DNA from 3 places in the Priestia sp. YIM B13491 genome. Region 2 is predicted to be linked to each of the others. Evidence: predicted binding sites of a transcription regulator. Region 2 holds the regulator's gene; each other region holds the start of a gene.
The links. The regulator Rex, encoded in region 2, represses fermentation and respiration genes when NADH is low (regulators of the CRP and FNR family bind a similar motif). The targets are predictions, from matches to a motif close to TTGTGAAATATTTCACAA.
Positions count from the first base shown of each region.

Region 1 (10,677 bases), on a different contig from region 2:
TTACAAAGAAGTGTGCATACTAGTAGAAAATCTTCTAGAAAGAAGGGGTGAAATCATTGAAAAAAGACAAACAACCATCGTATGATGATTTCTCTACAGTAGAAAAAAGCCATGAGTATATAACCGCTGAAGAATTTCCAGACGGTCCTTTCGGTTCTCCTGTTAATCAAAAACTGGGGAAATCTACTTCATGGGAAGAAGGGCAGCGAACGTATAGCGCATTTAATTATGAAAACAAAAATCTTCATGAAAAAGCGCAAAGATTATTTCCGGGCGCTCATCCTGTACATGATAACCCAGAGGAACATGAACAAAATCCAAGTTAATGTCTTTATTATGCTCTGAATATATTGCCCTATCTTTTTGCTGAATTTTGTTGACAATAAGCAATTTAGCCTGTAATATAAAACGTAACTTATCACTGTTTCTACAGGATTCGACAAAATTTGATTTACTTAAACTTGTGATCTCAACTTCTATTTACAGCTATTAGAGCGCTGTAAGTAGAAGTTTTATTTATGTTATCGATAAAAAAAGAAAAAAGCAGGTCTGCTCAAGCAGGCCTGCTTTTTTTATTATTGAACAGCGTCAAATTTATTTACTTTCCACTGAGAATTAGATTTATAGAATGTGACAGTGCGTTTTACGCTGCCGCCATCTACAGTTGGAACTGTGAATTCATAAGAGCGAACTGTTGCTGTTTGATACACAAGCTTTGTTTTTGCTTTTGACCACTCTAACATGCTGAATCCGTCGCCGATTGGATGTGCAAGTTTGCCGTTATATGTGATATAGCCGTAATTTGTTAATCCTTTTTCTACTGCACTATTTGTAAATGTCTCAGATAAGTAGCTTGATAGCTCAGCTTTTGTATCAAATTCAGGGCAAAGATACACGTAATCAGTTCCTTTATATTCAAATGTACGTTCTGTACATGGTTTGTTTTTATAACCGTGCAGAGCACTCCAGAAATGATTGCTGGCACTAGCTGCAATTTTGACAGCATTTGCATCCGTTAGTGTTGTAGATGTTGTTTGTGCTGTAACTCCAGTGCTTAGTGTAAAGAAAATAGCGATTGATGATAAAACTAGTCCAATTTTTTTCATTTCTAACTCACTCCTAATTAATTAACCTTATTTATGTAACAATTGTGTGTTTTATATTTCTTTTGTTACATTTATATTACAATAAATCTGTAATAAAAGAAAGTGTTTTGTCTTTTTTTCTTAAATTTTTTTAGTTTTTTACTAGTTTCTAAACTAGATATAGTAAGAGAATTACCAGTTAAATGTTGATTTATCAACGTTTTCAGGCGTTTCTCTCTACTTTTTAATCTTTTTGTTACAAAAAGATTGTTTGTAACAAAAATGTAATAAAAGAAACTTAATACCTTTACGATACAGAAAAATAAAGATAAAACGGTGAAAAAGTGAATATGAAAACTGTTTTTTTCCTTTTTTTAGGCATATTTCTTTTTCCATTTACAGCTTTTTAGTAGGGTAGATTAAGAGGAGGCGAAATGATGAAAGGCATTATACATAGTGAAAAAAGTGGAATAGCAGGCATGAAGTACAGAGATCTTCAGGAGGTGCACCCTCAAAGAGGAGAAGTAAAAGTAAGACTAAAAACAGCAGGTTTAAACCGGAGAGATTTATTCGTTATGAATAATCGAGGCAAAGGAGATAAGCCGTTTATCCCCGGTTCAGACGGTGCAGGCATTATAGAAGAATTGGGAGAAAGCGTAAAAGGTTTAAAAAAAGGAATGGAAGTAATTGTTAATCCAAGTCTAGAGTGGGATTGTGTAGAACACGTTCCACTTACACCTGAAATTTTAGGCGGTCCATCACATGGAACATTTGCAGAGTATGTAATCATACAAGCGAATAACGTTGTACAAAAGCCATCTTATCTATCTTGGAAACAGGCGGGAGTTCTTTCATTATCCGCTTTAACTGCTTATAGAGCTCTATTTACAAAAGGCCAATTAAAAAAAGGAGAGCACCTCCTTATTCCCGGTATAGGAAGCGGAGTCGCGACCTATGGATTGTTATTCGCAAAAGCTATCGGAGCTAACGTAACAGTCACTTCTAGAAGTGGTGAAAAAAGAAAGCAAGCTCTAAAGCATGGAGCGAATTATGCATTAGATAGCGGAAGCAACCTAAAAGAAGAAACCAACAATAGAAAAGTAGATATCATACTTGATAGTGTGGGGGCAGCTTTATTTCCTGCTTATTTTGAAATATTAAAGCCAAATGGAAGAATTGTTAACTTTGGTGCAAGTTCTGGAAATGAAGTTGAATTACCTCTGAGAACCATTTTTTATCCTCAATTCAACATACTTGGTACGTCTATGGGAAGTCGGGAAGAATTCGTGGACATGATGGATTTTATAGAGAAATATCAAATTAAACCAATCGTCGATCGATTCTATCCGCTGTCAGAGGCAGTTGCAGCTTGCGAACGATTAGATAAAGGGAAACAATTTGGCAACATAGGTTTACTTATTTCGGAATAAAAAAACCCCCAGCGCTAACTGGGGACTTTTTTATATAATCAAACGTTTGTTTAAATGAAAGAAACACGGTAATAACAGCTTTTTAGCGCTTTTTTATCATAACCACCAAGCCAATAAAAAAGTAACAAACCCTCCTAGTATCAAAAATCCCATGCTGTATTTGAGCGTGTATTTAAACAGTTCACCTTCTTTTCCAGCCAGTCCCACTGCTCCGGCAGCGACGGCAATTGATTGAGGAGAAAGCATTTTAGCCATCACGCCGCCGGCAGTATTGGCCGCTACGAGAATAACTGGCAAGACATTAATTTGCTGAGCTGTAGTTAGCTGCAAGTTGCCGAACAGCGCATTATTTGATACGACAGACCCCGTTAGAAATACGCCGATCCAGCCAAGAAATGGAGATAAAAATGGAAAATAAGCAGCTGATGTAGCAAGCGCCAATCCAAGTGTAGAAGACTGTCCTGAATAATTTGAAATAAAAGCAAAAGCAATGACCATCATAATAGTAATAATAGGTCTTGATAATTCTTTTACGGTTTCTAAAAGAGTGGTCCATGCCACTTTTGGCGATACGTTAAGCAAGAAAACTGAAAGGATACAAGCAATAAGAATTGCTGTACCTGTTGCTGCAAATACGTCTATTTTTAAGACAGCAGCGTAAGGCGTAGGATCTTTTACTAAAGGCGCTGCTTTAATTACGTGATTGTGTAAAAATGGGACGTTAATAAGCAGGTTCATATGTTCAAGCATTATTTTGACAAAAGAAATGCTCCAAGCCGTAACGAGTATCGTTAATAGAATAAAAGGAGACCAAGCCTTTAAAATCTGTTTTGGTGACAGGCTGAAGCTTTTAGCTGCTGCCGGGCTTGTTCGTTTAATATAAAAAGCAAGAGCAAGCAAACTCACAATAGAAGATGTGATATTTGGAAGTTCAGGGCCGATGTATGTAACAGTTAAATACTGTGTCAGTGCATAGGAAACGGCTGTGATGCTCGTTGCTTTCCATACGTCTTTTAATCCTTTTATCCCATCCATAATAAAGACAAGTAAAAAAGGGATAAGAAAAGAAATAATCGGAAGCTGCGTGCCAAGAAAATGAGCAATTTCTTTTGGATCTATGCCAGATACTTGTCCTGCGACAATAACAGGAATCCCCATGGCACCAAACGCTCCTGAAGCTGTATTAGCAATTAAACATAGCGCCGCTGCTTTTAACGGTTTGAACCCAAGTCCAACTAAAAGCGCTGCTGTAATGGCAATTGGAGCCCCAAATCCCGCTGCCCCTTCTAAAAAAGCATTAAAGGAAAAAGCAACAAGCAGCATTTGCAAGCGGGGGTCATCGGTTATTGAAATAATAGATTGTCTGATGGTAGTAAACTGTCCGCTTTTGACAGTTAGCTTGTATAAGAACACCGCTCCGATAATAATATAGCTGATGGGCCAAAGTGCATACAGAAACCCATAGCCTGTGGCTCCTAAAACCATTGAGGCAGGCATATCATAAAAATAAATAGCAATAATCATAGAAAGAAGCACCGTAATACCGGCAGCAATATGTCCTTTTAATTTCAAAAGAGTTAAAGCAATAAAGAAAAAGATAATGGGGATGAGTGCAATTAGTGCAGAAAGCCAAATATTATCTAACGGATTATATACCTGAGTCCACGTCATAGTCATACACCTCTACTACATATTTAAAACAAGGGAGCGGGGGAGTCCCCCGCAAAAATCTTTAGATGTTACACAAAAGCTCTGTCGCGAGTTTGCTTAAGAATGCTAGCAGAGTGCTCGAGCTGTTGCTGTTCGTGAGGAGTTAAATTCAATTCAATAATTTGACGCACGCCGTTTTTATTAATGATAGCTGGTACGCCGATATACACATCAGAAATACCGTATTGTCCTTCTAATAAAGCAGATACTGTTAAAATAGAATTTTCATCATCTAAAATAGCCTTGGTAATGCGTACAAGCCCCATTGCAATTCCGTAATAAGTCGCTCCTTTTCGATTAATAATATGGTAAGCCGCATCGCGGGTTTGTTCGAATAGATGTTGCATATCGGGTTCTTTTTCAATAGCGGCAGTATTGATAAAATGTTCGAGCTTCACACCGCCAATTTGCGCGTGGCTCCAAACAGGAAATTCCGTATCTCCATGTTCCCCCATAATATAAGCGTGGACGTTGCGAGAATCTACTTCGAAATAGTCGCTTAACAAGTAGCGGAAGCGAGCTGTGTCAAGGATCGTTCCTGAACCAATTACCCGTTCGTTTGGTAATCCTGATACTTTTTGTGTAACGTGTGCGAGAATATCAACTGGATTTGTTGCCACTAAAATGATGCCGTCAAATCCGCTGTTCATAATATCTTTTACGATGCATTCAAAAATTTTAACGTTTTTTTCAACTAGATCTAAGCGTGTTTCCCCTGGAGCTTGATTAGCGCCCGCTGTAATAACTACTAAATCAGCATCAGCACAGTCTTTATAATCTCCAGCCCAGATTTTCATCGGTGTGGCAAATGGCATTCCATGATTGATATCGCGTGCTTCACCTTCTGCTTTTTCTTTGTTCATATCGATTAACACTAATTCATTGGCAATACCTTGATTCACCATTGAAAAAGCGTAGCTTGAGCCAACAAAACCAGTTCCGATAACGGCAACTTTTCGTGTTTTTGGTGTAAATTGTGTTTTCATTTGTATCATCCTTTGAATTTTATTTTGTGATGTTTTTCACAATGTTAGTGTAACAAGAATAAATACCCTCGGCTGTGATAAAAATCACACCCTTAAAAAATAGTAAACAATTTTACAGGGCGATTTAAAAAAATGTCCTTCTACATGAAGTGCCACATTTAGAAAGATCTTAAACGTTTAAAGTGTTGAGTAAAGGCAACTTGTTTTGCAGAAAGCTAAAGAGTTTAACATTCTCTATTTGTATGTTAGCAGCCAATAATGTTTCTATAGACCCACACGAAATCCATTTGTTACACTAAGTTTGCTTATTTTGAATAAAGGAGTGGAAGGGATGGAGAATTACTATGAGCAAGCCCAAAAAGGCGCTTGGGTTAGTATCTTATCATATATCTTTTTATCGACATGTAAACTTATCATTGCGGGTATCACCGCTTCCTCTGCATTAAAAGCCGACGGTCTTAATAATGTTACAGATATTATTGCATCAATTGCCGTCTTAATCGGCTTAAAGATTTCTAAAAAACCTCGCGATAATGATCACCCCTATGGACATTCCAGAGCGGAACATATCTCTTCACTTATTGCTTCTTTTATCATGATGGTCATCGGACTAGAAGTATTGGTCGATGCGGGTCAGTCATTATTTATGGACAAATCTGAAGCGCCTAATTTACTGGCTGCTTGGGTAGGTCTTGGAGCGGCTGCTGTTATGGGTGGTGTCTACCGATATAATATTAAGCTTGCTAAAAAACTTGATAGCCAGTCTTTATATGCGGTTGCTAAAGATAATTTGTCTGATGCACTTGTGAGTATAGGGGCTGTTGTGGGAATTTTTGGTTCACAGTTCGGTCTGCCCTGGCTGGACGTGGTAGCTGCTTTTGCTGTGGGAATTATTATTTGTAAAACAGCCATCGAAATTTTTAAAGAAGCGGCTCATTCCTTAACGGACGGATTTGATGAAGAAAAGTTAGGGCACTACAAAGAAAGCATCGAGCTTGTAGATGGTGTAAAAGAAGTAGAAGATGTGAAAGCGCGTAAGCTTGGTAACCAAGTCGTGATCGATGTAACTGTTAAAGTAGATCCCCATTTAAATGTTATCAAAAGCCATGAAATTGCTGATCAAATTGAACATATGATGAACGATGAGCATCAAATTAAAGATACGCTTGTTCATATTGAACCTGATGCATACGAAAAGCAAAAATAAAACCAGCACGTTCTTTCGTTATGAAAGGATGGGCTGGTTTTATTTTTGGGGAAATTTGAAATAAATCACAAAAACTTCTTCAAAAATGAAAATGAAAAGCCGTTATTAGTAATATAAAGATTTTTGTAGAAGGGTGAGGGAATGAAGAGGTTAAGTGCAAAGCTCGTAGTATTTTTTAGTATTTTTATAGCTAGTTTATTATTAGTTGTTTCAGGGGCTGTTTATCAATTTACCAAAACACAAATAGAAAAAGATGTAGAAGTTCAGTCTCAAAGTCAAGTGAAAGAGTTAAAAGAAACGATTCATACGTACTTAGACATGTATAGTCGTTCTTTGCTGACGTACAGTGAGAACGATGTAATCGTTAATTTTGTTAAGCAAGAAGGAAATGAAACAAATCAAGAGAAAAATCCTTATTTTACATGGAATACGGTTCAAAAAGAGTTTACGCAGTTTAAAGAAAAATATCCGAACCTGGCACTTGAATACATAGGCACAAAAAATAAAGGAATGTATTCTGTTCCTAAGCAAGAGTACGGATCAGATTATGACCCGACTTCAAGAGTTTGGTACAAACAAGCAATGGCATTACCTGATCAAGTAATTTATACGGATCCATATGAAGATGCAGCAACCAAAAAGACGGTTGTGACAATTGCAAAGGCTATTTTAGATCCAGATACTAAAAAGGTGCTGGGTGTTATAGCTACTGATTTAGACTTAGATGCATTAAAAAACATTGTAGGTAAAGCAGAAGTAAATCACGGTGGGTATGCATTTTTATTTGATCAAAATGGCACAGCGCTCGTCCATCCAACAGAAGCTGGAAAAAATTTAATGAATCAGCCATTTATGAAAAAAATGTACGAAGCAGACCGAAATAGAGATTTCATGAAGTATACCTTTCAAGGTGAAGAGAGAGTGATGGCATATGATACTCTCGAAGGAACGAATTGGAAGATAGGAAATGCCTTTATTTATAATGAAATGCTCTCAAGCGCTCATCATTTACTGACTGTTATTGTCTGGATTGCGTTAATTGGCATCTTATTATCAGTGGTGTTAACCATCTTTTTCTCAAGAATCATTACTAATCCGATTCGCCGCTTGAAAAATGAAGTAGCCAAAGTAACAGCTGGCGATTTAACGGTTCAGGTGAAGACGAAGTCAAAAGATGAAATTGGTGAGCTTACTCATTTATTTAATGATATGGTAGCCAAAATGAAAACATTGATTGGCACGGTTCAGACGTCTGTTGAGACAGTAAAAACGTCTGTTGAAGACTTGAGTGCCGTATCTGAAGAAGCCACTGCATCCAGTGAGGAAATCGGCCGGGCTATCCATGAGATTGCGAGCGGTGCCACGCAGCAAGCTTCTGACGCTGACACTACTAATCATAAAACGATGAGTTTATCTTCGCAAATTGAAGAAGTCATTGAACAAAATGCACAGATTAATAAAATGACGATTGAAGCTGTAAGCATCAATGAAAAAGGTTTAAAACAGATGCAGCTCCTTCGCAACCAAACTACTGAATCGGCTCAAACGATTCATGCTGTTCAAGCTGTAATGGAAGAGTTAACAAATAAGATGAAAAAAATTGAATCTATTATTTTTACCATTAATAGTATTTCAGATCAGACAAATTTACTTGCATTAAATGCTAGTATTGAAGCAGCTCGTGCAGGAGAACATGGCAAAGGATTTGCGGTAGTAGCTGAAGAAGTGCGAAAACTCGCTGAACAGTCCTCTCAGGCCACTGAACAAGTTCGCCATACGATTGCAGCGATTCAAGGGGAAGTCGCTGCTGCGCGTGAAGAATGCAACCGTACAGAAGAGCTTTCAAAGTCTCAGGACTTTGTGGTAGGAGATACAGAACGAGCTTTTCATGAAATTGCAACTACAATTGAACAAGTGGCGGCGGCTGTGGAACATGTGACAAGCAGCATGGACAGTATCGATGAGCATAAGGAAGACGTGGTAGCGGCCATTCAAAGTATAGCAGCTATTGCACAGCAATCAGCAGCGGGAACTGAAGAAATTACCGCTTCTACAGAAGAACAAATTAGAGCTATTTCTACTGTTTCTCAATCAGCTGAACATCTGCAAGAGATTAGTGAAGAATTGGCGAACTTGATTCGTCAGTTTAAAATTCAATAGAAAAAAAGCTGGGACAAAAGTATTTTAGTTAAAAGAAAATCCGAACGGTAAATTGAGATTCTTGATAAAGAATTCAACTCGTTCGGATTTTTTTATTGATATGGTGAACGCAGGTTTCAGGTAGGTATCTCAAGCGGTTCACCGCACTTCTTCTATTTGTTTGCCCTTAGCTAGTTGCGTCTTAACCTCTCTTTTAGTTTAATAGGAAAGCAACTTGCTGTAAGCCAAAAAGACTTGCTGAGTTGGAGGTGCAACAGCTGACACACGCTGATGTGTAAACGGGTGTATAAAAGAAAGCTTAATGGCATGTAAAGCTTGCTGCTGCTCTTTTAATCTCTTTCCTCCATAAAGAGTATCACCAAGTAACGAATAGCCGATGTGACTCATATGAACACGAATTTGGTGAGTGCGTCCGGTTTCGAGCGAAAGTTCGATAAGCGTTTCGTTTTTTGCCGTATTGCGTTTTAACACCCGATAACGTGTTTTGGCATCTTGTCCCGTTCTAGATACTCTTCTTCTTGTAGCGTGATGACGATCGCGTCCAATGGGTTCATTGATGATTCCATCCTCTTTTTTTATGATTCCTTGGACGAGGGCAATATAAGTCCGATTAATTTTACGTTCAGCCAGCAGCTGATCAAACACAGAGCTTGCTACAAAATGCTTCGTGAACAAGATAGCACCTGATGTATCGCTGTCCAAACGGTGAACGTGTCTAGGCTTTGTTTTGAGGCCTATTTTTTGAAAATAAGCAGCTACAGCATTTAAAAGAGTTTTTTGATCTTGCTCTGATGAAGGATGAGTATCTAGGTTTATTGGTTTGTTTACGATTAGTACGTGCTCATCTTCAAACAAAATCTCTATATCAACATTGTAAGGGGTGATTTCATTAGGCTCTGCTTCAAAAAAAGGAAGTGACACTTTATCATGTTCCTTAAGAGTGTTTCTCCATGGTAAAGGCTCACCGTTTATAAGCACATTTTTATTCATTCGAAACTGATGCAGCGTTTTTTTAGGAATACGCCATTTCGTTTTTAAATAATCTTCAATTGTTTGCCCTGCATCATTTTTTGCGATTTTATCTTCTAGCCATTGGCCATTTATACTCATATTTAATCCCTTCCTTACATACTAGTAAATATCCTTTAATCTTTTAAAAGAACTTGTAAATAATTAGGAGGAAATAACTACCTGAAGTTCTCGTTTTATGTTTATGTTATGCTAAATAAAGAGACATAAGTTAAGAGAAAAAAGGGGGGGTAACCATGAAAATTGCCCAAGCAGCTCCGCCAGAAATGGAGAATTACATAGAAGAGTTGACTGAACAGCTTCGCTATGACTTGTTACCTCGGTATGTATCTGTAGATAAGCTTAATCCTGATGAATTATTAAACCCAGATTATTGTACAGACCATTTATATAATGGCTTACTCGATGAAGCATTGCAAGTCATTAGTAGCCTTCAGACAATAATTGCCGTGATTGAAGCGATCCAACATCGGCCGATTGAAGAAAGCGACTGCGAGCAATTCGAAAAAAATATTGCAATTTTAAAAAAATACGGGTTTTTATTTCCTGTTTCCATTGAGTGTTTTGCAAAAGAAAACAATTTGATTACGTATTCGTATGAATCGTTTTATAATTCATACATAAATTAAAGAAAGAGGCTGGGACAAAAGCATTTTAGACGAAGTGAAGAACGAACCATTGATCGAGATTTTTGATTAGTGGTTCGTTTTTTTGTTATGGTAAACGTAAGTTTCATTTAGTTGTGTCTCAACTTATTTCTTTTTATTGGCATATTTCAGATTTCAATTGGACATTCAAAAAGAGCTTGTGATATGGTCAAACTTGTATAAATCCATCACAAAAAACAAATAGGAGCGAAAACATGACAAAAGCAAAATTATGTTTTATAGGTGCAGGCTTTCACGCATCAACGAACATTTATCCCTCAGTTATTGAAGCGGGAGCAGAAATTAAAGCAATTTCCACACGCAGTATGGAAAGATCAAAAGCTGCTCTTCAGCGATTTGGGAGCAGCGGTACGCCATACGATGATTATAAGAAAATGCTGAAGCAGGAAAAGTGCGACGGAG
Region 1 covers NZ_JBHZOR010000009.1:85,244-95,920, reverse strand. The annotation lists gene ACFX4E_RS23920 (hypothetical protein) at 57-326, shown strand; gene ACFX4E_RS23915 (IseA DL-endopeptidase inhibitor family protein) at 576-1,106, opposite strand; gene ACFX4E_RS23910 (zinc-binding dehydrogenase) at 1,523-2,515, shown strand; gene ACFX4E_RS23905 (lactate permease LctP family transporter) at 2,612-4,186, opposite strand; gene ACFX4E_RS23900 (L-lactate dehydrogenase) at 4,255-5,211, opposite strand; gene ACFX4E_RS23895 (cation diffusion facilitator family transporter) at 5,543-6,418, shown strand; gene ACFX4E_RS23890 (methyl-accepting chemotaxis protein) at 6,560-8,578, shown strand; gene ACFX4E_RS23885 (RluA family pseudouridine synthase) at 8,777-9,688, opposite strand; gene ACFX4E_RS23880 (YhcU family protein) at 9,844-10,236, shown strand; gene ACFX4E_RS23875 (Gfo/Idh/MocA family protein) at 10,470-10,677, shown strand, end outside.
Region 1: the regulator Rex is predicted to act here: its motif matches at 5,236-5,253, upstream of ACFX4E_RS23900 (L-lactate dehydrogenase).

Region 2 (10,677 bases):
AGTCCAATATCAAATACAGGATATTTATACGTCATCTCATACGATTGAACAGTAACAAGCTTGTCATTTTGATAAGGATATAATTTTTCATTTGTCGGTGTAACATCGGTTTGAATGCCATTTTTTAAGGTTAGCGACAGCAGTTGAGGAACATGCATAAGATGAACAGAAGGCTGCGAATAGGTAACTTCTGCTTTTCTTACTTGTCCTACTACACTTGAGTCATATTGAGGGAGTAAGTTTTCATTTCCTTTAAAGGGCACTTTTTCTTCCTCTTTAGACAGCTCCCACCCCTTACCTGTATAAACATCCTTCGTTTCAATACGCCAATAGTGCTCATCCTCTACTTTGGCTGTAAACACAACCGTATCATCATTGACAAACGATCCCCCCAATTTAGAATCGTCCATATCATAGCCAATTCGTTGACCGCTTGCAGATTCTCCCTGTCCTTGATTTGTTGTATGCGCTGTGATAAAAGGTACGGGATCTGGCCACTGCGGCCCTGGTTTAGGAGCGAGATAAGCCAGCACAATGACGATAGCTAAAAAGCTGCCTAGAAAAAGAAACGATCGTTTTCTATTTTCTAAACGCTCAGTGCCCGCAGCTTTTATGCGTTCAGGATTTATGCGAAGCATGGCTACTAATAAAAATCCGATAATCGTCACACGAATAATAGCAGCTCTCGCATCGTAAGTAGAAAATGTATCCAACACGGTAATATACAAAATGGTTAAGAAGAAAAAGAAGAAAATTCTTTTTTGATAAAAGATCCAATATCGAATTAAATAAGCCATAATCCAAAGCAGCACAAAAAATAAAGTGCTCCTCATTTCAAATGATAAATTCGCTATATCCCACTCCATGATACTTTGTGCATCTGACTGAAGAATCTCCAAAAGTCTCGGAAGCCAGTCTGAAGAAAAGAAAGCTCCTTGGAAATAGAGATTGTGAAGCGAAAACAAAATAAACAATATACTCCCTAACGTCATCACAATAAACGGCAATCGAAACGTTAAACACAAAAAACAGTAAGCAACAAACAAGATAAAGTACTGAATTTGATTGGTATCCGTCACTTCATTTAAAGGAAGAAGCCATTCCACTAATAAAAAGAATGCTCCCGCGTACAATAAGATGTTTTTTACATACAAAGCTGATTTATTCACTTATTTCCGCCCTCACTTCCTTTAGATGATAGAGGAAGAAGAATATTAACGACTTCAATCGTTAAAGCAGAAGATTGTATGCCATTAACAATAACCGTCTCTTCGTCACTAAGCCCTGCTCCTTCATCTTTAACGACAATTATTGATGCCTTAGCATGCAGACTCAGCTTAGATTGAACCTGCCCAATGAGAGTTCCTGTAACTTGACTGACAATGACCATAAAAGAATGCTGCTTTTGAATGGCAATACCCTTAAATTCTGTTTCGAACGCTCGGTTGTTAATAGGCTGTGCACGCGCTAAGTGATACAACAGGTTATCAGTCTCACTTTGTTCAGAGGCTTTTGGTGAAAAAAGTGCATCTCCAGCTAAAAGAAAATCGATTTTTTTACGCTTGGTTTCTTCATGAATGAGCATGGATGCCAGAAAGCTCATTCGTTCTTCAAAGTATAGAGAGCTTATAACATCTGCAATGATAATCATACTCCGTTCATGATAATGACCGAACTCTTTAGAAATCAACGTAGCTTTACGAGCCGTCGCCTTCCAATCGATAGATCCTAATCGGTCACCCGGCTGGTATTCTCTAATGCCTGTCACTAACGTAGTAGATGGATTTCCAGCGGAAACTTCATTTTTTCCTTCTTCTATTCCCGCTAAAAGAAACGGGATATCTATCTCATGGATTTGAGGATACACGATAAACCGCTGCTGCAGCGGATAATAGGCCTTCTTTTTTACAATTCCTAATAAATCACTCAATTCAATCGAAATCGTAAAAAATTCATATTCTCCTCTTTCTACAAACGATCTTTCATACGGAATAACAGCGTTTCGTTGAAAAAGCGGATAAATTGTTCTTTCTTCTTGATTTAAAAGGTTACTCTCCTCTTTCACTGCTGCCATATAAACAGGAAAACCCGAGGAGCGTGTAATATGAATGTCATACGAAAGATGATCTCCAGCGAATCGAGGCTGTAGCTTCACATCACGAGTAACATTCCACTTCTTTAACGGATAAAGCAAAACGGCTGCCGCATATAATCCAAAAGGTAAGAAGCTATAAAATAAAAACCAGCTGACAAAGCCCCCTTGAAACATCGCGTAAGAAAACGTAGCAGCAAAGATGCAGAATAAAACGAACCAGTCTCTACATTTATTCCATATCACTTTTATATACTGTTTCATAAAGTACCTCTTACCTTTTAACAGGTACTTTCGTATCAGCCATAATTTGCTTCATCACATCACCCGCTGTTAAGCCGCTGTACTGGGTATCAGATCTTAGCGTTAATCGATGTGCACACACATACGAAGCAAGCTCTTGAACATCATCAGGAAGACAGTAATCTCTTCCCTTCACTAAAGCATATGCTTGAACGGCCTTCATAAATGAAACCGTCCCACGAGGACTGATACCTAACGAAACATGTGGATGAGAGCGCGTTTTGCGAATAATTTCGATGATATAGTGCTTGATCGCATCATCTACATAAATACTGCTTACAGTTTTTTGAGCCTGTACTAATTCTGGAATACTCATGACGGGTTTGACATCCTCAAGATTAACTTGAGTCGATACGCCGTTTAAAATTTGAAGCTCCTCTTCCTGCGTAGGATACCCCATGCTTAATTTGAATAAAAATCGATCCAGCTGCGCTTCCGGCAAATGATAGGTCCCATCAAAATCAACAGGATTTTGAGTAGCCATCACAAAAAAAGGCGCTGGAATTTCCCGGGTGATACCATCGGTTGTTACATGATGCTCAGCCATTGCTTCTAAAAGCGCCGATTGTGTTTTAGGAGAAGTCCTGTTAATCTCATCAGCGAGCACAATATGGCTCATGATAGGACCTGGACGAAAATGAAATTCCATGTCTTTTGGACTGTAAATAGAAACACCTGTTACATCGGACGGTAGCAAATCGGGCGTGAATTGAATTCGTTTAAATTCTGCATCAATCGATTTGGCCAGTGCCTTCACGAGCATCGTTTTCCCCACACCCGGCACATCTTCAAGCAAAATATGCCCCTCTGCAAGCAAAGCAACCAAACTCAACGTAGATACATGACGCTTTCCAATCACAATTTGATCGATGTTTTCTAATACTTGATTTAATTTATTATTAATATGATCCAGCTGAATCAATAAAGCTCCCCCTTAAAACTCAGTTAAGCCTTGAGTTTAGTATGTTTTTCAATAAACATAGTACTATCTTAACAAATTTTTAAAAAATCTGAAAATATTAACGCACGCAAAAAAGCGACCAAGTACTCACTTGGTCGCTTTTTTAGTTAGGGCAGTGATTACATCATGCCGCCCATTCCACCCATGCCGCCCATGTCAGGCATTGCAGGTGCTCCGCCTTCTTCTGGCTTGTCAGCAACAACTGCTTCAGTTGTTAAGAACATAGCCGCTACAGAAGAAGCATTTTGAAGAGCTGAACGCGTTACTTTTGTTGGGTCAACGATACCAGTGTCTAGCATATTTACCCACTCGCCAGTTGCAGCGTTAAATCCAGTTCCAACTGCTTCGCCTTTTAGACGCTCAACGATTACTGATCCTTCTAAACCAGCGTTGTGAGCGATTTGACGTACAGGCTCTTCGATCGCACGTAATACGATGTTGATACCTGTAGCAGTGTCACCGTCAGCTTCGATGCTTGCTACTTTATTATAGATATTTACTAATGCAGTACCACCACCAGCTACGATACCTTCTTCAACCGCAGCACGCGTAGAGTTTAATGCATCTTCAATACGTAATTTACGTTCTTTTAACTCAGTTTCAGTTGCCGCACCCACTTTAATTACAGCTACGCCACCAGCAAGTTTTGCTAAGCGCTCTTGTAATTTTTCACGGTCAAACTCTGAAGTTGTTTCTTCAAGCTGAGCTTTGATTTGGTTTACGCGCGCTAGGATATCTTCTGCGTTTCCTGCACCGTTTACAACTGTTGTATTTTCTTTTGTTACAACAATTTTAGAAGCGCGACCTAATTGATCGATGCCTGCTGTTTTTAAGTCAAGACCAAGCTCTTCAGTGATTACTTCTCCGCCTGTTAAGATTGCAACATCTTGTAGCATTGCTTTACGACGATCACCGAAACCAGGAGCTTTAACAGCTACAGCTGTAAATGTACCGCGAAGTTTGTTCACAACTAATGTTGCTAAAGCTTCGCCTTCTACGTCTTCAGCGATGATTAATAGAGGCTTGCCTTGTTGAACAACTTGCTCTAATACCGGTAAGATTTCTTGAATGTTACCGATTTTTTTGTCTGTGATTAAGATGTATGGATCATCTAATACAGCTTCCATTTTATCTGAATCAGTTACCATGTAAGGAGATGCATATCCACGGTCAAACTGCATACCTTCTACCACTTCTAATTCAGTTGTGAAACCTTTTGATTCTTCAAGTGTGATAACACCGTCGTTACCAACGCGCTCCATTGCTTCAGCAATTAATTGACCTACTTCTTCGTCAGCTGCTGAGATAGCCGCTACTTGAGCAATTGAATCTTTACCTTGAATTGGTTTAGAGATTGCTTTTAGTTCTTCAACCGCTACAGCTACTGCTTTTTCCATACCTTTACGGATACCCATTGGGTTAGCACCAGCCGTTACGTTTTTAAGACCTTCTCTGATCATTGCTTGCGCTAAAACTGTTGCAGTAGTTGTACCGTCACCAGCAACGTCGTTTGTTTTGCTAGCAACTTCGGCTACTAATTTAGCACCCATATTTTCAAATGCGTCTTCTAATTCGATTTCTTTTGCAATTGTTACACCGTCATTTGTAATAAGCGGTGAACCGAATTTCTTTTCTAATACAACGTTACGACCTTTTGGTCCAAGCGTTACTTTTACAGCATTTGCTAATGTATCTACACCACGTAGCATTGCGCGACGTGCTTCTTCGCTAAATTTAATGTCTTTTGCCATGTTCTTTGACCTCCTCAAGATGTTCTTAATAATCTATTTTTTACGTATGATAAGTTTGTGGTTAAAATTAGCCGATTACAGCTAAAATATCGCTTTCGCGTAAAATTAAGTATTCAGTACCTTCGTATTTCACTTCAGTACCCGCATATTTTGAGAAGATGATACGATCGCCCGCAGCTACTTCTAAAGCTACACGCTCACCGCTTTCTAATACTCGGCCTGTACCAACAGCAACAATTTTACCCTCTTGTGGCTTTTCTTTTGCACTGTCCGGTAACACGATACCGCTTGCTGTTTTTTCCTCAGATTTTACAAGTTCAATCACTACGCGATCACCTAATGGCTTTAACAAGTGAAACAACCTCCTCAAATAATATGTTTGCATTTTTATTAGCACTCAACCTCAACGAGTGCTAACACAATTATTATATTAAAACAAAGTGGGTTTTTTTTGCAAGTATTAAACAAAAAAAATTTAAAATTTACGAAAACTACATATAATAGTCTTAGATTTCGACGATTTTGAGAAATAAAGCATTCTTTTCTCTGTTCAATAATATGTATGTTACAATACGAGCAAGAAGAAATTACTAACTTTACAGTACTTCTTCGACATATATACATAAAAACCTTTTAAAGGAGTATAGAAGATTGGAAAAACGTTATTGGTATGTTATCCTCACCTACATCCTTATGCAGTTTTCAGGAGTTGTTGGTATACCGCTGTTAAAATTAACAGGAATGTTTGAGCAATATCCAGTTCGAACAGCGAATGTCATGCTTTTGACTTATTGGACCATCATCAGCTTTATCCTTGGTTTACTTATTGTCTTACTGCTGCTGCGCCGTGACATGTCCATGCGTATAGAACATGCCGGATCAACGGTAACTGTGGTCTGGTCAGTCCTTGGGGTGTTCCTGGCTATGGCTGGTCAAGCTGTAGCAGGTATGATTGAGCACGCTCTTGGCATTACCCAAGTATCTGAAAACACACAAAATATTGTTAATCTTGTTAAAGCAACGCCGTTCCTCATTGTCGTTACGTCTGTTATTGGACCAATTCTAGAAGAGATTATTTTTCGAAAGATTATTTTCGGTTCTCTTCACAAACGATATAATTTCTTTATCTCTGCATTTATTAGTTCCCTTATTTTCGCTGCCGTACACTGGGATTTTAAACATTTGCTCGTGTATACAGCCATGGGATTTGTATTTGCATTCCTTTATGCAAGAACAAGACTAATTATTGTACCCATTATTGCTCACGTGTTGATGAATACAATCGTTATTTTATCTCAAACTATTTTTGCAGATAAAATTATAGAAATGCAAAAGCAAGCAGAACAAATGCAGTTTATTTTTGGAGGCATGTTTTTATGAAGAATATCCCTTTAACACGAGGGTTTATTTATATTATTATGGGGATTTTATTCACCTACCTGGCTATTCAAAATGCTCAGGAAACCGTGTGGAACTTCCCTACGATCTTATTTGCACTCGTAGCCGCATTCGATTTCAGATTTGCGGTTCGCATTTTTATCTTGCACTATAAAATTAAAAAGTTGCAGCAGCACTATAAAAATCAAGATGATTCATCTAAATAAAAAAACCACTGTTTCAGTGGTTTTTTTACATACTAACATCTTCTCTTTCTTGCTCTGCCCTTGCCTTTAACACTTTGCGATACGAAATGCGGGAAATAATGATGCTGATTTCATACAAAATTAAGAGCGGCACTGTCACCATCATGTGCGAGAGCAATTCCGGTGGTGTAATAAGTGCGGCAATAACTAGCAGTACGAAATAGGCATACTTTCGAATTTGAGATAAAAACATAGGCGTGATAATTCCTAATCGCGTCAAAAACATGACGACAACAGGAAGCTGAAACAACAGCCCAAAAGGCAGTGTAAGCTGCATTAAAAAAGAAAAGTATTCATTAATGCCAATCACTTGGTTTACATTCAGCTCATCAGAAACGCGCGTCATAAAATCGACGACAAATGGAAACAACACAAAATAAGAAAAAGAGACACCGCCGATAAAGAGAAAAATGGAAACAGGAATATATCCAAGCGTTACCTTACGCTCTTTTTCATATAAACCAGGACTAATAAATGCCCAAAGTTGATACAGTGCAACAGGAGCTGCAAGTACACAGCCGATAATAACAGCAAACTGCATATAAATCTTAACTGGATCTGTTAGCCTAAATGCATTCATCGTTAAATTTTTTGCCTCATCAGCATGCTGTAAATAGACAATGACCTTATCCGCTATAAAAAAACCGCCAATTGTGGCAATGACAAAGAAAAATAAAACAATTAAAATGCGTTTTCGCAGCTCTCCTATATGATCATATATTGACATTTCTTGTTCGGTCATACTATGATCACCCTTTTACTCTTTGTCATCTACTTGACGCTGTTTATCTTTTTCACGATCTTCTGAGGCACCGCTAGCGGCATGCTTAAACTCTCTAAGCGTTTGCCCAACTGATCTTCCTAGCTCCGGTAACCGTTTCGGTCCAAAAATAAGCAGTGCTACAATCGCAATAATAATCCAACTGCCTGCTCCAATCCCCATATTCCCACTCTCCTTATTAATTTAGACTTAAGGAAATCGTAACACAGTCCATCTTATTCAACAGGATAATTTTTCAAAAAGTAGACAAGCGACTGTAATTCTACAGCCAGATCAATATGATGCAGTCGAATCTCATCCGGTACGTTTAAGCGTGCAGGAGTGAAGTTTAGAATCCCTTTAATTCCGCAATTCACTAAACGATCGGTAATTTGCTGAGCCACAGTGGCAGGAACGGTTAAAATCGCCACTGAGATGTCATCACTCATATAATCTTCCAATTGGTCAAGGTGATAAACCGGCACGTCGCCTACTTTTGTACCGACTTTATCTTCTATCACATCAAAAGCGCACTCAATTTTGGTGTTATTATTTTTAATAAAATTATAATTTAAAAAGGCCGTTCCCAGATTCCCTACGCCAATAAGTGCTACTTTCGTTACTTCATCTTGGTCTAACGTTTTACGGAAAAATGTAAGTAAATAATTCACATTGTAGCCGTATCCCTTTTTCCCTAATGCTCCAAAGTAAGAAAAATCCCGGCGAATAGTAGCAGAATCAACTTTCACTGCCTCACTTAACTCCGCTGACGAAACACGCTGTTTACCAGAAGCATGCAAGTTTTTTAAAAAACGATAATAAAGCGGCAATCGTTTAGCCGTTGCTTGTGGTATTTTTAATTGTTCAGTGTTCACGTTGTACCCCCTCAGTTCATGTATGTCATTACTAACATTTTCAAGTCATATTGCATTACCTTTCACAAAGCATCAACCGCTTTGAGGTAGCGCTTCCAATTCTCTCTCTTTTCTCTTGTTTTATATATACTCCGCTTCGCACCCCGACGGCTTTTGTCTATCCAGCACTACTTAAAGTCGGTAGCTAGAACGAAGTAATTAGCTCTTCAAAGGATCCGTTTGTTAGTCATGACGGGTTTTCTACATCCATCATATATAAGTTCAGAGATGCACTTATCTCTTATTTTAACATAGTATCCTGTATAAAATGTGCAGGTAAAATCATTTTATTTCATGAATCAAAACATTCGCTTCATCATTTGTCCTTGTCTCTCTACAAATTACAAACGCTTGTAGGAAGAACTTGTAGTTGAAAATATGTTAAAATACACTATGGATATACTACTAGAGGTGAAAAAATGATTATTCTACAATTGAACGGTATTACAAAATACTATGGGGCAGAACCCATTTTATCGAATATAAAGTTAGAAGTACAATCAAAAGACCGCATTGCCCTAGTGGGACGAAACGGTGCTGGTAAATCAACTTTATTAAAAATTATTGCTGAGCAGCTTTCTTATGACAGCGGAGAAATTATTAAACCTAAAGGTGTTTCCATTGATTATATGGGACAAGATACAGTTCTTGAGTCAACACTCTCCATATGGGAAGAAATGATGACGGTCTTTGCTCCGTTAAAGAAGATGGAAAAAGAATTACGTACGCTTGAAACGAAGATGGGCGATCCAGACATTTTTAATGATTCAGTTCAATACGAAAAACTAACCAAAGAGTACGATCAGCTTCAAGTAACGTTCAAAGATTTAGGCGGCTATCAATATGAAGCGGATACACGATCTATTCTTCATGGTTTCCGTTTCTCAAACTTTGACTATAGCACCCCTATTTCCTCCTTGAGCGGTGGACAAAAAACGCGCTTGGCTCTTGCAAAACTGCTTTTAACAAAGCCAGACTTGCTTATTCTGGATGAGCCTACCAACCACTTAGATATTGAAACTTTAGCATGGCTGGAACAGTTTCTGCAAGGGTATGAAGGAGCTATTTTAATTGTTTCACACGATCGTTACTTCCTTGATAAGGTCGTAAATCAAGTGTATGAAGTCACACAAAAAACAACGGTCAAGTACACGGGCAACTACTCTAAATACCTTGTACAAAAAGCAGAGCGATATGAAAAAGAGTTGCGTCAGTACGAAAAACAGCAAGATGAAGTCGCAAAACTAAATGATTTTATTCAGCGAAACATCGCCCGCGCATCGACTACAAAACGTGCGCAAAGCAGACGTAAGCAGCTCGATCGAATGGAGTTAATAAATCGACCTAACGACGGCGAAAAATCGGCTAGTTTTTCGTTTGAAATTGAGCGTCAAAGCGGAAATGAAGTCTTAAATCTCGAAAACGTGTCTATCGGATATGATGAAAACAAATACGTCGTCCAAGACGCAAACCTTCGGATTAAAAAAGGTGAAAGCCTTGCGTTGGTTGGCCCTAATGGAGTTGGGAAATCTACGTTATTAAAAGGTATTGTGGATAAACTAAGCTTCAAGACTGGAACCATTTCTTTTGGCTCAAACGTAATGGTTGGTTATTACGACCAAGAGCAAGCTAATTTAACGTCTAATAAAACCGTTTTAAATGAGCTTTGGGATGACTACCCATCCAAACCTGAAAAAGAAATTCGTACAGCGCTTGGAAATTTTCTGTTTTCAGGTGATGATGTACTGAAAATCGTTTCGACGCTTAGCGGTGGTGAAAAAGCACGTTTGGCTCTTGCGAAGCTTATGCTTCAAAAAGCTAATTTCTTAATTTTAGATGAACCTACTAACCATCTTGATTTAGATAGTAAACAAGTACTCGAGAATGCGTTAATTGATTACCCAGGGACTCTATTATTTGTTTCACATGACCGTTATTTTATTAATCGTATTGCAAACAAAATAGCAGAGCTATCTCCTGAAGGGGTAGAAGAATTTCTTGGAGATTATGACTATTATGTAGAAAAGAAAGCAGAAATAGAGGAAATCAAAGAATTAGAAAATATAAAAGCAAACGAAGAACGCACGGTAAAAGTAGATAAACAGTCCTATAAACAAGATAAAGAACAAAAGAAATTGATGAGGCAGCGAACGCGCCGCATTGAAGAAATTGAAACTGAAGTAAACAAATTAGAAGCCGCACAAGCGGAGAATGAAGAACTTCTTTGTGACCCTGAAATTTATCAAAACCACG
Region 2 covers NZ_JBHZOR010000024.1:4,848-15,524, forward strand. The annotation lists gene ACFX4E_RS27770 (transglutaminase TgpA family protein) at 1-1,169, opposite strand, end outside; gene ACFX4E_RS27775 (DUF58 domain-containing protein) at 1,166-2,356, opposite strand; gene ACFX4E_RS27780 (AAA family ATPase) at 2,367-3,317, opposite strand; gene groL (chaperonin GroEL) at 3,476-5,107, opposite strand; gene groES (co-chaperone GroES) at 5,175-5,459, opposite strand; gene ACFX4E_RS27795 (CPBP family intramembrane glutamic endopeptidase) at 5,759-6,487, shown strand; gene ACFX4E_RS27800 (YdiK family protein) at 6,484-6,711, shown strand; gene tatC (twin-arginine translocase subunit TatC) at 6,737-7,492, opposite strand; gene tatA (twin-arginine translocase TatA/TatE family subunit) at 7,508-7,693, opposite strand; gene ACFX4E_RS27815 (redox-sensing transcriptional repressor Rex) at 7,747-8,385, opposite strand; gene abc-f (ribosomal protection-like ABC-F family protein) at 8,844-10,677, shown strand, end outside.

Region 3 (10,677 bases), on a different contig from region 2:
AAGAAAGGAAGAAAAACGTGTCTGAACTTACGAAATGGAAAGAGCAGTTGGAAACAGTTTTATCTGATTTTTTAGCACAAGTGCAGTTGTCTTCAGAACATACACTTGTCATTGGATGCAGTACAAGCGAGGTAATTGGTGAAAAAATAGGAACTGCAGGCGCAATGGAAGTCGCAGAAATGATTTTTGATGCGCTATCAGATTTTCGAAAAAAAACGGGTGTTCACTTAGCATTTCAATGCTGTGAACATCTCAATCGAGCACTGGTAGTAGAAAGAGAATTAGCTCGCAAAGAGCGTTTAGAAATGGTTAGTGTTGTGCCTATTCATAAAGCAGGCGGAGCGATGGCTACACAGGCCTATGGCCAGCTTAAAGATCCCGTTTTGGTAGAGTTTATTAAAGCTGATGCCGGTATTGATATTGGAGATACATTCATTGGTATGCATTTAAAGCATGTCGCAGTACCCGTTCGTTGTACGTTAAACGCAGTTGGACACGCTCATGTTACTGTAGCAAAGACGCGTCCAAAACTAATTGGTGGAATGAGAGCGTTTTACGAACTTTCGTAATTAAATATATTAAAATAATACACATTTTTTCTTTTTTATTCTAAATAAATCATGTTACAATGTAGTTGAATCAACAAATAACGAACATTGCGAATACGAAATGAGGAGAGGATTTTGATGGAGAAACAACTAATGCAACAAGATCCAGCAGTTTATAATGCGATCAAGGATGAGTTACAAAGACAACGTACTAAGATTGAGCTAATTGCTTCAGAAAACTTTGTAACAACAGCGGTAATGGAAGCACAAGGTTCAGTTTTAACAAATAAATATGCTGAAGGCTATCCAGCTAAACGTTACTACGGCGGCTGTGAACACGTAGACGTAGTAGAAGACTTAGCTCGTGATCGTGCAAAAGAAATTTTCGGAGCAGAGCATGTGAATGTTCAACCTCACTCAGGTGCACAAGCAAACATGGCTGTATACTTCACTGTTTTAGAGGCTGGAGACACAGTACTTGGTATGAATTTATCGCACGGCGGTCACTTAACGCACGGAAGTCCTGTTAACTTTAGTGGTGTTCAGTACAATTTCATCGAATATGGCGTAGATCGTGAAACACATCGTATTAACTACGATGATGTATTAGAAAAAGCGCGTACACATAAGCCAAAATTAATTGTGGCTGGTGCAAGCGCATATCCACGCGCAATCGACTTCAAGCGTTTCCGTGAAATCGCTGATGAAGTAGGCGCTTATTTAATGGTAGACATGGCTCATATTGCTGGTCTAGTAGCTGCAGGACTTCATCAAAATCCTGTGCCACATGCTCATTTCGTTACAACTACAACACATAAAACACTGCGCGGACCACGCGGCGGTATGATTTTATGTAAAGAAGAATTTGCGAAAAAGATTGATAAGTCAATCTTCCCTGGTATTCAAGGTGGCCCATTGATGCACGTTATCGCTGCAAAAGCAGTAGCATTTGGTGAAGCACTACAAGATGAATTTAAGCACTATGCTCAAAATATCATCGACAATGCTAATCGTTTAGCAGAAGGATTAAAGAAAGAAGGATTTGCTCTTGTATCTGAAGGAACAGACAATCACCTTGTGTTAATCGACGTAAGTTCAATGAATTTGACAGGTAAAGTAGCTGAAAAAGCACTTGATGATGTAGGTATTACAACAAACAAAAATACAATTCCTTACGATGAGCAAAGCCCATTTGTAACAAGCGGTATCCGTATTGGTACAGCTGCGGTTACAACTCGCGGATTTGGCTTAGAAGAGATGGATGAAATTGCTTCTATCATCGGATTAACGCTTAAAAATATTGAAGATGAAGAAAAGCTAGCTGAAGCTAAAACACGCGTTGAAGCTTTAACAAGCAAGTTTGAAATGTATAAATCACTTTAAGAGAGACAGGCCTTTGTGCCTGTTTTTTTATGGAGAAAGTGGTAGCAATTCAATCATTTTTTGAATAATGCTTGAACTCAAAAACTTTTTTCTGTAAAATGAATGCAATGTATAAATTTAATTAGCAAGAGATATGTTTTTACTAGTACGTACCATTCAATTCGTTGAATGGTATTTTAATGTGTACATCTTTATATATAAGGAGAGATATCAATGGGCAAAGTATACGTATTTGATCACCCGCTTATTCAACACAAATTAACTTACATACGCGATGTAAAAACGGGAACGAAAGAGTTTCGTGAATTAGTTGATGAAGTGGCGAGCTTAATGGCTTTTGAAGCGACACGTGATTTACCGCTAGAAGACGTTGAAATTGAAACACCGGTTTGCAAAACAAAGTCAAAAGTTATTGCAGGGAAAAAGCTTGGTATCGTTCCAATTCTTCGTGCTGGTATCGGCATGGTAGATGGATTTTTAAAACTAATGCCAGCTGCTAAAGTTGGACACGTTGGCTTATATCGTGATCCAGAAACATTACAGCCTGTTGAATATTATGTAAAGCTGCCTAATGATGTAGAAGAGCGTGACTTTATTGTAGTAGATCCTATGCTTGCAACAGGAGGGTCAGCTGTAGAAGCAATCAACTCTCTTAAAAAAAGAGGCGCTAAAAACATTAAATTTATGTGTTTAATTGCTGCTCCTGAAGGCGTGGAAATCGTAAAAGAAGCACACCCTGACGTAGATATTTACATTGCGGCATTAGATGAAAAATTAAATGACCATGGATATATTGTTCCAGGTTTAGGTGATGCAGGGGATCGTTTATTCGGTACAAAATAATTTGTAGATTCGGGTGATGAACATGAAGCAGCCAATTAAAGTAATGACGATATTCGGGACAAGACCAGAAGCAATTAAAATGGCCCCTCTAGTTCTAGAGCTTAAAAAGCGACCGGAGGAGTTCGAAGCGATTGTTACGGTAACGGCTCAGCACCGTGAAATGTTAGACCAAGTATTGAGCATTTTTGACATTCAGCCTGACTATGACCTTAACATTATGAAAGATCGCCAAACTCTTATGGACGTAACGACCAGAGGATTAGAAGGTTTGGACGACGTAATGAAAAAAGTAAAGCCGGACATCGTACTTGTACACGGCGATACAACTACGACGTTTATTGCCGGACTAGCAGCTTTTTATAATCAAATTCAGGTGGGACATGTTGAAGCAGGTTTGCGCACATGGAATAAATATTCTCCATATCCGGAAGAAATGAACCGTCAGCTTACAGGCGTTCTCGCTGATTTGCACTTTGCTCCAACCGATAAGTCTGCAGCTAATTTGCAAGCAGAGAATAAAAAAGAAGAGCGGATCTTTGTGACTGGAAACACAGCTATCGATGCGTTAAAAACGACAGTAAAAGAGACATATGAGCATGAAGTGTTAACGAAATTGGGAGATGATCGTCTCATTTTATTAACGGCGCATCGCCGCGAAAATTTAGGCGAACCAATGAAAAACATGTTCCGTGCTGTTAAACGTATTGTGGATGAACATGAAGATGTGCAAGTTGTGTATCCTGTTCATTTGAATCCGGTAGTTAGAGAAACAGCAAACGATATCTTAGGAAATGACCCACGCATTCATTTAATTGAACCGTTAGATGTAATTGACTTCCATAACTTCGCTGAGCGCGCTCATATTATTTTGACAGATTCGGGCGGTGTTCAAGAAGAAGCTCCTTCATTAGGCGTACCTGTATTGGTACTTCGTGATACAACAGAGCGACCGGAAGGAATTGAAGCAGGAACGCTCAAACTAGCAGGAACGGAAGAAGAAACAATTTATACGCTAGCAAAAGAGCTGTTAATAGATGAAGACGTATATAAGCAAATGTCACAAGCATCGAATCCTTACGGAGATGGCTTAGCTTCTAAACGTATTTGTGATGCTATTAGCTACTATTTCAACCGCCGGGAAAACAGACCGGAAGCTTTTAATCCGCTTTCGTAAGATTTCTAAACACCTTTCACATGAAAAGTGTCTCTTTGAGACACGATAGTGTGAGAGGTGTTTTTTTATGTGGATTAAATGGTTAATGCTTAGTTTTATATTAGGGAGCGGGGGAGGGCAAATGTCGCTCAATCCGACATTTCCTTCTATAAAACAAGAAATGAATCATCAGGAAAAATCAATAATTGTCATGGTTGAAAAAGAAAAATTCGCGGAATTTAAAAGTCAGCTACAAAAAAATTATCCTAATATAAAGATTAAGAGCGAATTTCACACGGTATTTACAGGACTTTCATTAAATGGCTCCATCTCGGATTTGGAAAAACTATCTCATAATCCTTCTATTATTGGTTCACATTCTATTAAAAACTACCAGGTTGCAGAAGAAAATAGTGTAACCTTCATTGGCTCAGAACAGGTAAGAGGCTTATTTGATACTCATAATCAGCGCTTAACAGGAAAAGGGATCAAAGTAGGCGTCATCGATACCGGTGTTGATTATTCTCATCCCGATTTAAAACAAACCTACAGGGGAGGGTATGATGTAATAGATAAAGATTATGAGCCGATGGAAACCACTCGGGAGCAAGGAGAGCCTACTCTGCATGGCACTCATGTAGCCGGTATTATTGCAGCAAATGGAAATATTAAAGGTGTAGCACCTCAATCGGAGATCTACGCATACCGAGCTCTTGGACCAGGAGGAGCTGGAACGTCTGAAAGTGTTATTCTAGCTATCGAAAAAGCAATTCAAGATGATGTAGATATTATTAATTTATCATTAGGAAATGATGTAAATGGTCCGGATTTACCAACAAGCTTAGCGTTAGATCGAGCTGTTGAAAAAGGAATTGTAACGGTTACATCCAGCGGCAATTCAGGTCCAGGTTTATGGACGGTGGGCTCTCCGGGTACAGCGGGAAAAGCTATTTCCGTTGGCGCTTCTGTTTCCCCGACGACAGTTCAATTTCTAACAATTGGATTTAACAAAGAAAAAATTATGATGGCGCCAGTAGAAGGGTCTCGTCCATGGACGTTTAATCAAACGCTGCGTGTAATAAATGAACAATACTCCAAAGAGCAAAAGCATGCGTTGGGCAACGTCATTTTGCTAAAAGCAGAAGGAAATGCGGTTGAAAAAAAGATTAAACAAGCTGAACAGGCAGGAGCAAAAGCCGTTATTTTATATAGTCCGACTGAAAAAAGCATAATCGGTAAACTAAAAGAGTCAGTAAATATTCCAGTGATATGGGTAAGTAAAAAAAGCGGTGATACCATTAATCAACACATTCAGTCTCAACAGCCATACTTACGCACTGGCAAGCAAGTGGTTCAAGACTTGCTTACATCTTTCAGTTCAAGAGGGCCTGTAACGACTACTTGGGGAATCAAGCCGGACGTCGTCGCACCTGGTTACTTCATTAATAGTACAGTTCCCGGGGGATATGAACGCATGCATGGCACAAGTATGGCTGCGCCCCATGTAGCTGGAGCGTGTGCTCTTATTTTACAAGCTCACCCGAACTGGTCTCCTGAACAAGTCAAAGCTTCATTGATGAACACAAGTAAAGCAATGCAGCAGCTAAACGGTCAAACGTATCGCGTATATGAACAAGGAGCCGGGAGAATTCAAATAGCAAAAGCTGTCACAGCAGACTCTTTATTTTATCCATCTTCTTTATCTTTCGGTATTTTTACGCGCCCATCAAAGAAAGTCTTATCATTTAAAATTGATAACCAGTCTGATAAAGCAAAAACGTATCGCTTAAACGTTCCGAAAAGGGATGAAGGAGTGAACTGGGATGTTCCATTACCCGTCACGGTGCAGCCACATCAGACAAAAGAAATAGCTGTCACTTTATCGGTGCAGCCCCGTTTTAAAAATAAAGGTATATATGACGGATATTTGGAAATAAATGATTCACGTGAAACATTTTCGCTTCCTTATATGTACATGGTTAGCATTCCAGATTATCCTCGTGTCATGGGATTGCAAGTAGCAGCGGAAAAAGAGAAAAATACGTATAGCTATGAACTGTTTTTGCCTGAAGGAGCAGATGAGTTAGGCGTTGCTCTTTTTGATAAGCAGTCTTTACAGTTTATATCGTATTTAGATGTTGACGTTGATGTAGAAAGAGGCATGAGAAAACGAAAAATAACAATCGATGAATCGCTTGTACCGGGGTCGTACCAAATATTTGCATTTGTGAAAAAGCATAGACAAGAGCAGGTTGTACACAGTACAATAACGATTGAATGAACCTCTTTAAATGTTTTCATTTGAAGAGGTTTTATGTGTGGCAGAAATGTGAACAATAAGAAGAGATTGTGAAGTTTTTAGCTTAAACACATTGACATTAAATATACGCTATTGTATGCTTACAGGGAATATAAATGATAAGGTTTTCAACCTGTGAAAACCGTTGATATTTCTGCGTATTTTATTAGCTGTTTTTACCTTTTTTAGCAATTTTTTTTGCCTTTCTATCATATATTGAGCTATAAAAACGATAGAGAATTCGGAAAAAAGAAAATTTTGCAAAAGGGGTATGAGCTTATGAAAGATCGCAACCGTCATCCTTTGCAAGCGATGGCATTAGTGTCAATCATTCTATCACAGTTAGCAGGTTCAGTCTTAGTTGGCTTATTCTCTGGGAGATGGGCTGATCAATGGCTTGATACCGAACCACTATTTTTGATTTTAGGCCTTCTTTCAGGGCTAGCAGCAGGTGTTTTTATGATGCTGCGGACAGTCCACCATTTTTTTTCAGGAGATTAATAATTCATGCAGGATTTGCAGCACGTTTTTCCAAGACTTCGTTCATACATATTGTATTTGTTAGCATTATACGTTCTCGGCTGGGGATTTACAAGTTATAAGGCTGTTTTTGCAGGTTTAATTTTAGGAACCGCCCTGAGTTTGTATAATTTGTGGAACTTGGTAAGAAAGTTTGAGCAGTTTGGACAGGCGTTGGATGAGGGGAAAAAGCCCCGTTCAATTGGGACTGTTGTAAGATTTGCAACAGCTGCTCTCGCAGTTGTGATTACCATCTCTTATCCAAAAACCTTTCATATTATTAGTGTAGTTGTGGGATTAATGACGTATTATGTTGTCATTATCATAGATTTAGTTGTTCAAAATATGCGTAGAAGATAGAAAGAGAGGTGAACACAGTTGGGTCATGAATCACCAACTATAGAGTTTCTAGGCCTTACTTTTAGTCAAAGTAACTTGCTTATGGTTACCGTAGCTTCTGTTATTGTATTCTTAATTGCAGTTTTATGTACTCGTACTCTTGCTATGAAGCCAAGCGGTGCACAAAACTTTATTGAATGGGTCTTAGATTTTGTTAAAGGACTCGTTAATAGCAATATGGATTGGAAAACAGGTGGCCGCTTTTTGACGCTAGGTGTAACTTTACTTATGTACATTTTTGTGTCAAATATGTTGGGTCTTCCATTTGCCATCGTGATTGACCATAACTTATGGTGGAAATCGCCAACCGCTGATCCAGCAATTACGCTGACGTTAGCCGTTATGGTAGTTGTACTATCACATTATTATGGTATTAAAATGCGAGGTTTCTCTGCATACACGAAAGATTACTTCAAGCCAATGGCATTTTTATTCCCGCTTAAGATTATCGAGGAGTTTGCCAATACGTTAACGCTTGGCCTTCGTCTTTACGGTAATATTTATGCTGGGGAAATTTTGTTAAGCTTGCTAGCTGGTTTAGCAACAACAGGCTTCTTAGGTACAATTGGAGCTGCTATTCCAATGCTTTTATGGCAAGGATTTAGTATTTTTGTAGGCGCAATTCAGGCCTTCATTTTCACAATGTTAACGATGGTTTATTTATCTCACAAAGTGAGTAGCGACCATTAATTTATAAAGCTTTGTTCAAGTAATACCCAATTTGGACAAAACAAAACTTTGTTAAACAAAATCATATATATTAAGGGAGGACTTTATAAAATGGGTTTAATAGCATCTGCAATTGCGATTGGTTTAGCGGCACTAGGTGCTGGTATTGGTAACGGTCTTATCGTTTCTAAGACGATTGAAGGCACAGCTCGCCAACCAGAAGCACGTGGTACATTAACTTCAATGATGTTCGTTGGGGTTGCCTTAGTTGAGGCGCTTCCAATTATCGCCGTAGTTATTGCATTCATGGTACAAGGTAAATAATAATGTGTTACATGTGGCGAAGATCATTCAAAAGAACCTTCGCCATTACTTTATGTCTTTAATAAGTAAATTATATATGTGGAGTCTCTGAAGGGAGTGAACATGGCCGTGTCGAACATGTTTGTGTTAGGAGCAGCAGGCATTAATGGTGGAGATATTCTTTTCCAATTAGTGATGTTCCTTATCCTACTTGCGTTACTTCAAAAATTCGCGTTTGGTCCTGTAATGGGAATCATGAAAAAACGTGAAGAGCATATTGCCGGTGAGATTGATGAAGCAGAAAAGCAAAATGAGGAAGCGAAGAAGCTTGTTGAAGAGCAGCGTGAAATCTTAAAGCAATCTCGTCAAGAAGTGCAAGTAATGATGGAAAACGCTAGAAAGTCTGCAGAAGATAAAAAGGAAGAAATCATTGCGGCAGCACGCGAAGAGTCTGAGCGTCTAAAAGCTGCAGCAAAGCAAGAAATCGAACAGCAAAAAGATCAAGCAGTTGCTGCGTTACGTGAGCAAGTTGCTTCATTATCTGTTTTAATTGCGTCGAAAGTTATTGAAAAAGAACTTTCTGAACAAGATCAAGAGAAGTTAATTCATGAATATATCCAAGAAGTAGGGGATGTACGATGAGTCAACCAGCTGTAGCCAAACGCTATGCACTAGCTCTTTTTCAATTAGCAACAGAAAAACAGATGATCGATGAAATGCAAGACCAGCTACAAATCGTTGAAGAGGTGTTTGCTAAAACACCTGAATTAATGGATGTATTAACTCATCCAAAAATTACAATTGAGCGAAAAAAACAGTTTGTAAGTGAGGCATTTGCTGAACTTTCACCAACTGTTCAACATACGGTTCTTCTATTATTAGAGCGTCACCGCATTCAAATTGTTAGCGAAATGGTACAAGAGTATCGTTTCCTAGCGAACGAAGTACGTGGCGTGGCAGATGCAACTGTTTATTCTGTCAAACCTTTAAGTGCAGATGAGAAAAGAGCAATCTCGCAATCATTTGCTTCTAAAGTTGGAAAACATACGTTAAATATTTCAAATATAGTAGATAAAAGCCTAATCGGCGGCGTGAAGCTTCGCATTGGTAATCGTATCTATGATGGCAGCATTAGCAGCAAATTAGAAACGATCCAACGAGGACTTCTTGCACACAGATCGTAGATAGGGGTGAAATTCATGAGCATCAAAGCTGAAGAAATTAGTGCGCTGATCAAGCAGCAAATTGAAAACTATCAGTCTGAGATTAAAGTGAGTGATGTAGGTACTGTTATCCAAGTTGGGGACGGTATCGCACGTGCTCATGGCCTCGACAATGTCATGGCTGGAGAACTGGTTGAATTTTCAAATGGTGTCATGGGAATGGCACAAAACTTAGAAGAAAACAATGTAGGTATCATTATTTTAGGACCATATACGGAAATTCGTGAAGGTGATGAAGTTCGCCGTACAGGACGCATCATGGAAGTTCCGGTAGGGGAGCAGTTAATCGGTCGTGTTGTTAACTCATTAGGTCAGCCAGTAGACGGACTAGGCCCAGTAGAAACAACAAAAACACGTCCAATTGAAGGTGCTGCACCTGGCGTTATGGATCGTAAATCAGTACATGAGCCGCTTCAAACAGGTATCAAGGCGATTGACGCACTTGTGCCGATCGGTCGTGGACAGCGTGAGTTAATTATCGGTGACCGCCAAACGGGTAAAACATCGGTAGCAATCGATACAATCTTAAATCAAAAAGATCAAGATATGGTATGTATCTATGTAGCGATTGGCCAAAAAGAATCAACAGTTCGTAACGTAGTAGAGACATTGCGTAAACACGGTGCTCTAGATTACACAATCGTTGTAACAGCATCAGCTTCACAACCAGCTCCACTATTATTCTTAGCGCCATACGCTGGGGTAACAATGGGTGAAGAGTTTATGTATAACGGTAAGCACGTACTTGTTATTTACGATGACTTAACAAAACAAGCATCAGCTTATCGTGAACTTTCATTACTATTACGCCGTCCTCCGGGTCGTGAAGCGTATCCAGGGGATGTATTCTACCTGCACTCTCGTTTATTAGAGCGTGCGGCAAAGTTATCGGACGCAAAAGGTGGAGGTTCATTAACAGCTCTTCCATTTATTGAAACGCAAGCAGGAGACGTATCTGCTTATATCCCAACGAACGTAATTTCGATTACAGACGGACAAATTTTCTTACAGTCAGATCTATTCTTCTCAGGCGTACGTCCTGCGATTAATGCTGGTCTTTCTGTATCACGTGTAGGGGGATCTGCACAAATTAAAGCGATGAAAAAGGTAGCAGGTACACTGCGTCTAGACCTTGCATCTTATCGTGAGCTTGAATCGTTTGCTCAGTTCGGTTCTGATCTTGACCAAGCAACTCAAGCAAAATTAAATCGAGGAGCGCGTACAGTTGAAATCTTAAAACAAGGTTTACACAAACCGCTTCGCGTAGAAAAACAAGTAGCTGTGCTTTACGCATTAACAAAAGGCTTCTTAGATGATGTTCCAGTATCAGATATTACG
Region 3 covers NZ_JBHZOR010000005.1:222,800-233,476, reverse strand. The annotation lists gene ACFX4E_RS19705 (TIGR01440 family protein) at 18-569, shown strand; gene ACFX4E_RS19700 (serine hydroxymethyltransferase) at 687-1,931, shown strand; gene upp (uracil phosphoribosyltransferase) at 2,145-2,774, shown strand; gene wecB (non-hydrolyzing UDP-N-acetylglucosamine 2-epimerase) at 2,797-3,948, shown strand; gene ACFX4E_RS19685 (S8 family serine peptidase) at 4,016-6,208, shown strand; gene ACFX4E_RS19680 (AtpZ/AtpI family protein) at 6,506-6,727, shown strand; gene ACFX4E_RS19675 (ATP synthase subunit I) at 6,734-7,105, shown strand; gene atpB (F0F1 ATP synthase subunit A) at 7,124-7,834, shown strand; gene atpE (F0F1 ATP synthase subunit C) at 7,925-8,137, shown strand; gene ACFX4E_RS19660 (F0F1 ATP synthase subunit B) at 8,240-8,758, shown strand; gene ACFX4E_RS19655 (F0F1 ATP synthase subunit delta) at 8,755-9,300, shown strand; gene atpA (F0F1 ATP synthase subunit alpha) at 9,316-10,677, shown strand, end outside.
Region 3: the regulator Rex is predicted to act here: its motif matches at 6,275-6,292, upstream of ACFX4E_RS19680 (AtpZ/AtpI family protein).